One region of the Arthrobacter sp. MDT1-48-3 genome, then DNA from elsewhere that is predicted to be linked to it. Evidence: riboswitches for the same ligand, from Rfam matches in the RefSeq annotation. Region 1 holds a riboswitch; the other holds the start of a gene.
What was found. A riboswitch is a leader RNA that binds a small molecule or an ion and turns the genes downstream of it on or off. The one in region 1 is predicted to bind thiamine pyrophosphate.

Region 1 (4,653 bases):
CGCACGGACTCTTCGGCTTCATCCTCGGCTTCCAGATCGCCATCTTCGCCTTCGCCGGTATCGAGCTGGTCGGCACCGCCGCCGCGGAGACCAAGGACCCCGAGAAGACGCTGCCCCGTGCCGTGAACTCCATCCCCATCCGTGTACTGCTCTTCTACGTGGGAGCCCTCACGGTGATCATGGCGGTCAACCCCTGGCGGACCATCGATGCAGCGAACAGCCCGTTCATCGGCATGTTCACCCTGGCGGGCCTCGGGGTCGCCGCCGTCGTCGTCAACCTCGTGGTGCTCACCTCGGCGGCATCCAGCGCCAACTCGGGCATCTACTCGACCTCGCGCATGGTCTACGGCCTCGCGCAGGACGGCAACGCCCCGACGTCCTTCGGGAAGCTCAGCCCACGCAAGGTGCCGCAGAACGCGCTGCTGTTCTCCTGCATCTTCCTGCTCGCCGGCCTGATCCTGCTGTACTCGGGCGACTCCGTGATCGGCGCCTTCACCGTCGTCACCTCGGTGGCCTCGGTGCTGACCATGTTCGTGTGGTCCATGATCCTGCTCAGCTACCTGGCGTTCCGGCGCCGCCGGCCCGAACTGCACGAGCGCTCGACGTTCAAGATGCCGGGTTCGGCCTTCATGCCGTACGTGGTCCTGGCCTTCTTCCTGTTCATGCTCTTCGCGCTGGCACAGGCCGAGGACACCCGGCTGGCCCTGGTCGTGACACCGCTGTGGTTCATCCTGCTGGGTGCTGCCTGGTACCTGAACCGCAGGACACCGCTGCAGCAGGCCCGCATCGAGGAGCACAAGGCGACACTGCGGTCCGAGCGCTCCGCCGCTGCGGCCCGCTAGTCCCGCTCCATCCGATACGCGAGGACCGTCCCGCAGGGGGCGGTCCTTCGTCGTCCCGAGGTGTGCACAAGGGGGGATGTCATACTGCTGGGATGGCCAAGAACAGGATCCTCCGCGGCCGTGGCGTCCTCGCAGCCCGTCTCGACGACGACCTGAAGGAGCGGCTGCGCGCCGCCGTGGTCGATCCCCACCTCCTCCTCGCGGGCAAGGCCGCCCTCGCGGCCGCCCTCGCCTGGACCTTCGCGCTCGCCATCCCGGGAGAGGCCTCCCGGTATCCGTACTATGCTCCGCTGGGCGCCCTGCTGGCGATGTACCCGACGGTCGCGGGAACGCTCAAGTCAGGTCTGCAGACGGTCGCCGGACTCACGATCGGGATCGTCCTGGCTCACATCGCGGTCTGGGCGGGAGACCCCAACTGGCTGACGATCGCCTTCGTCGTCGGAGCGGGCGTGCTTCTCGCCGGCCCCCTGAAGAGGACTGCGGGCGGCGGCTCGGGGATCGCGTCCGCCGGGCTGTTCGTCCTGGTCATCGGCAACGAGAACCTGGGGTACTCGCTGGGCTACTTCGTGCAGACCGTCGTGGGCGTGGGCGTGGGCGTCGCCGTCAGCGCGCTGATCCTGCCGCCGCTCAACCTGAACGACGCGGTGGGGCAGATGAGCCGGCTCCGCAGGACGGCTGCACGTCAGCTCCAAGAGATGGGCGAGGCCCTGCAGGAGGACTGGCCGGCGGACGACCCGCGCTGGCCCGAACGGCGGGACGACCTCACCGCCACGGCACGGAATGCCCGCGAGGCCCTGCAGTTCGCGGACGAGAGCAGGAAGGGCAATCTCCGGCGGCGCTTCCACCCGCACGACGCCCGCCGCGACCACCGGCACGTCGAGGTCCTCGAGACCGTGGCGATCCACACGCTGAACATCACCAACATGCTGCAGGACGCGCTCCATGGGACCTCCCGTGAGCACCCCCTGCCCGCCGCGGTCCGGCCGCCCCTGCAGCAGGCGTTCACCGCCGTCGGCGACGTCCTGGACCTGTGGACGGTGGAGGACCTCGACGCCGAGGCGCTGCAGGTCGCCGAGCGGAGCCTGAAGGACCTCGAGATCAGCGCGTACGAGACCTCGTCGAAGGAGGTCCCCTTCGGTGCTGCGGCCGCGATCGGCATGAACCTGCACCGCATCCTGCAGACGGTCGCACAGGAGCAGCGGACCGACGGGGCCGACTGACACCGGGAACGACGAAGGGCACCCCGGAGGGTGCCCCTCGATCCCCACGGGGCTGCTCAGGTCAGGTCGCGGCTCTTCGCGAACCGGTCGATGGCCTTCTGCGTGGAACGGTTCGTCAGCACCTGGATGGTGGTGCTGACCGCACCCGAAATGATCGCGAAGACGAGGGCCGAGCGCAGCGTGTTCTCCAGGCCGTCCTTGCTCTTCGGCGGCGCTTCGCCCGTGATCCTCTCCCAGAGGAAGTCGACGAGCTTGGTCCCCACATAGCCGGCGCCGACACTCATCCCTGCGCCGAGCAGTTTGAACAGTACGTTCATGGTCTCTCCTTCTTGTCCGATACTCCTGCGCCTAGCCTAGCGGCGGTGCGTGCCCCGCCGCAGGGACGATCCGGCCCGCAAGCGGTTCCGCGGTCCGGGGCCGAACCCGGCGTCGCGGTCCACCGGTGTAGGATCGGTAGCGCTCAACCAACAAGCGACAGGGGAGCGCCGATCCGCAGCATGCTGCGGGGACGGGCGCTGAGAGTGCGGACCGCCGCAGACCCTCGAACCTGATCCGGCTAGTACCGGCGAAGGGAGTCGAGTTCTCAGAGTGCACGGCGCTGCTCCGGCGGCCCCGGCACTATCCCCTCCTGTACCTCAGGAGGATTCACCATGGCATCATCCACCGCCCTCAAGACCGCCTCCGGGCGCACCGGCCAGTGGCGCGTCGTCGACATCGTGGTGGCCTCGGTCATCGCCGTCGCCGTCGGCGTCCTGTTCTTCGCCTGGTCCGCGGGATACTCCGGCATCAGCCTGCTGACGGCCGGTTTCCCGCCCCTGGCGGGCCTCTACTCCGGGGGCTGGCTGATCGCCGGCGTCCTCGGGGGACTGATCATCCGCAAGCCCGGTGCCGCCCTCTACTGCGAGATGCTCGCGGCGGCTGTGTCCGCCCTGATCGGCACGCAGTGGGGCGTGGGCGTCCTCGTCTCCGGAGCGATCCAGGGAGCCGGCGCCGAACTGGTCTTCCTGCTCTTCCTGTACCGGAAGTGGAACCTGCCGGTCGCGTTGCTGGCCGGCCTCGGCGCGGGCCTCGCCCTCGCGATCAGCGAGAACATCCTCTACAACGCGCTCTGGACCTTCGAGTTCAAGCTGCTCTACACCGTGTTCGCGGCCATCTCCGGCGTCGTCATCGCGGGCCTGCTCTCGTGGCTGGCCATGCGGGGCCTCGCGAGGACGGGTGCGCTGTCCTCCTTCGCCGCGGGCCGCTCGGCGGACGTGTGACGGCAGCACACCCACCGGCCGCGGGGGCCGTGCAGGTCAGCGCACGCGGCTGGGGCTGGCGCCACGCGGGCCGGAAGGCCTTCGCGGCACGCCACCTCGACCTCGACATCGGGCCGGGAGAGCGCGTGCTGCTCCTCGGGGCGTCCGGGGCGGGCAAGTCGACCGTGCTGCACGGACTCGCCGGGGTGCTCGGTGCGCAGGACGAGGGCGAGCAGGAGGGCGGACTCCTGCTCGACGGCGTCCCCCCGGCCGCGGCGCGGGGGAGGGCTGGGCTGGTGCTCCAGGACCCCGAGACGCAGGTGGTGCTCGCCCGCGTCGGCGACGAGGTGGCCTTCGCCGCCGAGAACCTCGCCGTGCCCCGCGAGGAGATCTGGCAGCGCGTCGGCAGGGCGCTCGACGACGTCGGCCTCGACCTCCCGCTCGACCACCCCACCACCGCGCTGTCCGGGGGGCAGAAGCAGCGCCTCGCGCTCGCGTCCGTCCTCGCGATGGAGCCCGGGCTGCTCCTGCTCGACGAACCCACCGCGAACCTCGACCCCGACGGCGTCCTCGAGGTGCGGGACGCCGTCGTCCGCGTCCTGGAGCGCACCGGTGCCACGCTCGTCGTCGTCGAGCACCGCGTGGCGGTCTGGGCCGACGTGGTGGACCGTGTGATCGTGCTCGACGCCGGGGGAGGTGTCCTCGCCGACGGTTCCCCCGCGGGCATCCTGGGGCACGAGGCCACGCGTGCCGGGCTGGCGCACGCCGGCGTCTGGGTCCCGGGCCGGCGGCCGCCCCTGGGAGGGCCCGTACCCGGCGCCGGTGGCGGCCCGCTGCTGTCGGCGCGCTCCCTCACGGTGGCCAGGACCAAGCGGGGCCCCGCGGCCGTCGAGGACCTCGACCTCCGGGTGCACGAGGCGGAAGCACTGGGCATCACCGGGCCGAACGGCGCCGGGAAGTCGACGGCGGCGCTCACGCTCGGCGGCCTGCTCCGGCCGCGCGCCGGCCGGGTGGACGCCGCGCCGCCGCTCGCCGGAGCGGCGGGCAGCGACCCGTTCCGCTGGCGGTCGGCCCAGCTCGTGCAGCGGATCGGCACGGTCTTCCAGGAGCCCGAGCACCAGTTCCTCACGGCGTCCGTGGGCGAGGAACTGGAGTTCGGACCGCGACGCGTCAGCGGGACCGCCGATCCGCGGCGGATCACCGAGCTGGCCGAGCGCCTCCGCCTCACCCATCTGCTGAAGGCCAATCCGTTCACGCTCTCCGGCGGCGAGAAGCGGCGGCTGTCGGTCGCGACGATGCTCGCCACCGCCCCGCGCCTCCTGATCCTCGACGAGCCCACCTTCGGCCAGGACG
Region 2 (4,653 bases), on a different contig from region 1:
GTGTCTGCTGAACATCCCAGTCTGCGAATCCTGCGCAGTTGCCGCCGGACATGCCGGTTGACAGGCAAGTGCACCGAGGGTTCAGATTACGCCAGTACAGCGCCCTCCCGCAAATCAGCGGGCGCGCGGCGCGCGGCAGCGCGGGCCCTCGGGGCGTCGAAGAAGTCCCGTTCATAGGCGGCGGACCAGCGGAACGCCGCGAGCATCGCCGTGCGTTCGACCGGGGACGCCCGTCGGTGCGCACCGTCGGCGATCTGCTTGGCGCGCGCGGTGGCCTCCGCGAAGCCGGGGTCGGCGTAGGTCGCGATCCATGCGGCGTAGGGATGCGGGCCGGACGGGCCGTGGCCTCCGGATCCTCCCTGCGGTCTCTCCTGCACCCTCTCCTGCACGTGGTCGCCGACCGCTGCGTAGAGCCAGAAGCACGGCAGGACGGCGGCGACGAGTTCCGCGTACGATCCCCGCCCGGCGACGGCCCGGAGGTGGTCGCAGTAGGCGCGGGTGACGGGACCCGCATCGCCCTCCCCTGCCCGGATGCCGGTCTTCCCCGACAGCCAGGTCCGGTGCAGCTCCGCCTCGGTCTGCAGGCACGACGTCGCCGCGGACAGCCAGAACAGCTGCTCGTCCTCGGCCGGCGCCATGGCGGCGGCACGGGCCAGGACGGCGGAGTAGTCGCGGAGGTACAGCGCGTCCTGCTGCAGGTAGTAGGCGAAGTCGGTCGCGGGAAGATCCCCCTCCGTCAGCGCGGTGAGGAAGGGCAGCTCCAGGAGGTTCCGGCGCAGTCCGGCGATGTCGCGCCAGGCGAGCTCCGTGAAGCGCTGGTGCGCGCGAGGATCAGGTCCGGCGTGGAAGTGGTGCACCGGTCCGCTGCCTGCTCCCACGTCCAGCAGGTCGGCGCCCTGCAGTGCCCCTTCGAGCCAGGACTTCGCCTCCCGCACCGCCGCGGGCCAGTCGCCGGTCACGGCGAACCGCGTGGCGATCGCGGACGACAGCGAGCAGCCCGTACCGTGCGTGTTCTCGGTCGGCACCCGGCAGCCGTCGAGGACCACGGCGTCCGCGCCGCCCGGTGCGTCCTGCGGGGCGGGGATGAGGGCGTCCGGGCATCGTTCGCCGGGCAGGTGTCCGCCCTTCACCAGCACCCGGGTGCCGAGCCGGGCCGCGAGGACCCTCCCCTGCTCGAGCGCTGCGGACCAGGAGGCGGCAGGATCCGCTCCGACGAGGACGGCGAGCTCCGCGATGTTCGGGGTCACCAGCGACGCACGCCGGGCGAGGTCGACGACGGCGCGTACCGCGTCGTCGTCGAGCAGCCGCGCACCGCTGGTGGCGACCATGACCGGATCGAGCACGACGACCCGCGGGCGGGCGTGGTCGAGCCATGCGCCGACGCAGCGCGCCACGGCGGCGGAACCGAGCATCCCGATCTTCACGGCGTCGATGCGCACGTCCTCGGCGATGGCGTCGAGTTGCTGCCGGAGGAAGTCCGTGGGCGGGGTGTGCACCGCGGTGACGCCGCGGGTGTTCTGCGCCGTCAGGGCGGTCACCACGGCCATCGCGTACCCGCCCGTGGCGCTGATGCTCTTGATGTCCGCCTGGATCCCGGCGCCGCCGCTCGGATCCGAGCCGGCGATGCTCAGGATGTTGGGGATCCCGGAGATCGGATCGCACGCTGTTCGGGCAGTGTCCATGACTGACATCCCTCCGCTAGGCACGGGCGCGAGGCCCACTAGATCAGGTTCGACGGGTGTGATCTCAGCCCTGCATCCGGCAGGGCACCCCGTGTCACCGACCAGCCTATAGCAGCCGGGCGCCCATGGACGGGACACGCGAAGGCCGGAGCCCCTGGGGACTCCGGCCTTCGCGTGCCTGCCGATCCGTCGTGCGTGGAGCTGCTACAGCTCCGACGCCGGCACGCCGACGCCGAAGATCAGCGGCTCCGCACCGGACGGCTCCGGCTTCCGCGCAATCGGCCCGGCCTTAGCGACGTGCCGCGTCCCGGAGGGCTCGGCGGCGCTCTCGGCACCCTGGGTCTCGATGGTGGTGTCCGCAGCGCCCTGCGCGCTGCGGGCGACCCGGCGTCGCGGCCGGGACCGGCGCGCCGGCGCCTCGGGCGCAGGAACGACGACGGGAGGCGCGGCGCTGGTCGCGGGGACCGCCCGGACCTCGGCGGCCTCCTCGCGGTCGCCGTCTGCCGCGGCGCCGTCGCCAGCGGGCGCGACGTCGACGGCCGGGACGTCGACGGCCGGGACGTCCACATCGGCGGGCCGGCGGTTGAAGGCCTCGCTCAGGCTGTCCAGCGTCAGGCGCGTCGCGGGCGCCTCCTGGGCCTCCTCGACGGCCGGCCGACGGCTCTCCGCCCGTGGCAGTGTCACCGTCTCGCCGTTGATCGTCAGCACGGCTTCCGTGACCTGGACGTCGGCGTCGGCAGGGGCCTGCTCCGCGTGCTCCTCGTGGGCGTGGTGCGTGGCGGCCGCGATGCTGGCGAGGGCGGCCCGGGCCGCTTCGGCCTTCGCCGCGCGGTCAGGGGTCTCGGCCACGGGGGCCGGGGGCAGTGCGATGCCCTCGTCCTGCTGGTTGCCCCGTCCCCGGTTGCGCTTGCGCTCGCTCCGGGACGGCTTGTCCTGGCGCAGCTGCTGCTGGTTGTCGGGCGCAGGCACGGAACGGCGGTGCTCCACGGGCTCCATGTGGGTGACGACGCCGCGGCCCGCACAGTGCTCGCAGTCCTCGCCGAAGACCTCGAGCAGGCCCGTGCCCATGCGCTTGCGCGTCATCTGGACGAGCCCCAGCGAGGTCACCTCGGCGACCTGGTGCTTGGTCCTGTCACGGCCGAGGCATTCGACGAGACGGCGCAGCACGAGGTCGCGGTTCGCCTCGAGCACCATGTCGATGAAGTCGATCACGATGATCCCGCCGATGTCGCGGAGCCGCAGCTGGCGCACGACCTCCTCGGCCGCCTCGAGGTTGTTCTTCGTGACGGTCTCCTCGAGGTTGCCGCCGCTGCCGGTGAACTTGCCCGTGTTGACGTCGACCACGGTCATGGCCTCGGTCCGGTCGATCACGAGCGAGCCGCCCGACGGCAGGAACACCTTGCGCTCCAGGGCCTTCGAGATCTGCTCGTCGATGCGCGAGGCGGCGAAGATGTCCTCGTCGCCCGTCCACTTCTCGAGCCTGCCGACGAGGTCCGGCGCCACGTACATGACGTAGGCCTCGATGGTGTCCCAGGCCTCCTCGCCGGAGACGACGAGCTTGGAGAAGTCCTCGTTGAAGACGTCGCGGACCACCTTGATGGTGAGGTCGGGCTCACCGTAGAGGAGTTCGGGCGCCAGGGTCTTGGTCGAGCCGGCCTTGCGCTCGATCTCCTCCCACTGGGCACGGAGGCGGTTGATGTCGTGCGTCAGCTCCTCCTCGCTGGCACCCTCCGCCGCCGTCCGGACGATCACGCCGGCGTTCTCGGGCAGGCGGTCCTTGAGGATCCGCTTGAGGCGGTTGCGCTCGACGTCGGGCAGCTTGCGGGAGATACCGGTCATGGAGCCGCCGGGCACGTACACGAGGTAGCGGCCGGGCAGGGAGATCTGGCTCGTGAGCCTCGCACCCTTGTGGCCCACCGGGTCCTTCGTGACCTGCACGAGGACGGGATCGCCCGACTTCAGCGCGAGTTCGATGCGGCGCGGCTGGCCGTCGAGGCCGGCCGCGTCCCAGTTGACCTCTCCGGCGTACAGGACGGCGTTGCGGCCGCGTCCGATGTCGACGAACGCCGCCTCCATGCTCGGCAGCACGTTCTGCACCTTGCCGACGTACACGTTGCCGATCAGCGAGTCCTGCTGCGTCCTGGACACGAAGTGCTCCGCGAGGATGCCGTCCTCGAGAACGCCGATCTGGATCCTGTCATCGCGCTGGCGGACGATCATCTGGCGGTCCACGGATTCGCGGCGGGCGAGGAACTCGGCCTCGGTGATGACCTGGCGGCGGCGGCCCGTGTCACGGGACTCGCGGCGGCGTTGCTTCTTGGCCTCCAGCCGGGTGGAGCCGCGGACGCTGGTCACACGGTCCGAGACGGGCTCGCTGGACTGGCGGGGAGCCCGCACGCGGGTGACGGTGTTGGGCGGATCGTCGTCCTCGCCGCCGGTCAGCTCGAGGTCCTGGTCTCCACGGCGGCGGCGACGACGACGGCGCGACGTGACGCCCGCGCCCTCCTCGGGGCCGTTCGCCGGGGACCGTCCGTCGGTGTCCTCAGGACCCTCTGTCTGGCCGTCGTCGGTTCCGGCGTCGGCCTGGCCGGCATCGCTGCGGCTGCGCGTGCGACTCCGACGGCTCCGACGCGAGCGACGACCGGACTCGTCCGACTCCTCCTCGTCCGTGTCCTCCTGCGGCGGCGCCACCTTCACGGACGGCACGGTGACGGTGCTGAGATCCGGTGCGTGGAACAGCAGCGACAGCGGCGACTCGGGGACCGCGAAGGGATCGAACCGGTTCTCGTCCGACGGCGTGTCCTCCTGGCCGGCATCGACCTGCGTGACGTCGCCCTGCGCGGCTCCGTCCTGGGGCTGCGCGGACTGCCGGGACTCCGACGCGGCCTCCGGGCGCCCTGCGGGAGTGTCGGCTGCTGCGGGAGTGCCGTCTGCTACGGGTTCCGCCACTGCGGCGTCGTCCGACTGCGCG

Region 2: linked by a shared signal. The riboswitch ahead of thiD (bifunctional hydroxymethylpyrimidine kinase/phosphomethylpyrimidine kinase) and the one ahead of ACX80L_RS02825 (ECF transporter S component) in region 1 are both predicted to bind thiamine pyrophosphate.

The regions. Positions count from the first base shown of each region.
Region 1 is NZ_JBTNDL010000001.1:583,569-588,221, reverse strand. Features, by position in the region: gene ACX80L_RS02840 (amino acid permease) at 1-842, shown strand, start outside; gene ACX80L_RS02835 (FUSC family protein) at 935-2,062, shown strand; gene ACX80L_RS02830 (DUF4235 domain-containing protein) at 2,119-2,379, opposite strand; TPP riboswitch at 2,529-2,653, shown strand; gene ACX80L_RS02825 (ECF transporter S component) at 2,713-3,321, shown strand; gene ACX80L_RS02820 (ABC transporter ATP-binding protein) at 3,318-4,653, shown strand, end outside.
Region 2 is NZ_JBTNDL010000004.1:299,813-304,465, forward strand. Features, by position in the region: gene thiD (bifunctional hydroxymethylpyrimidine kinase/phosphomethylpyrimidine kinase) at 87-1,682, opposite strand; TPP riboswitch at 1,674-1,784, opposite strand; gene ACX80L_RS11395 (Rne/Rng family ribonuclease) at 1,887-4,653, opposite strand, start outside.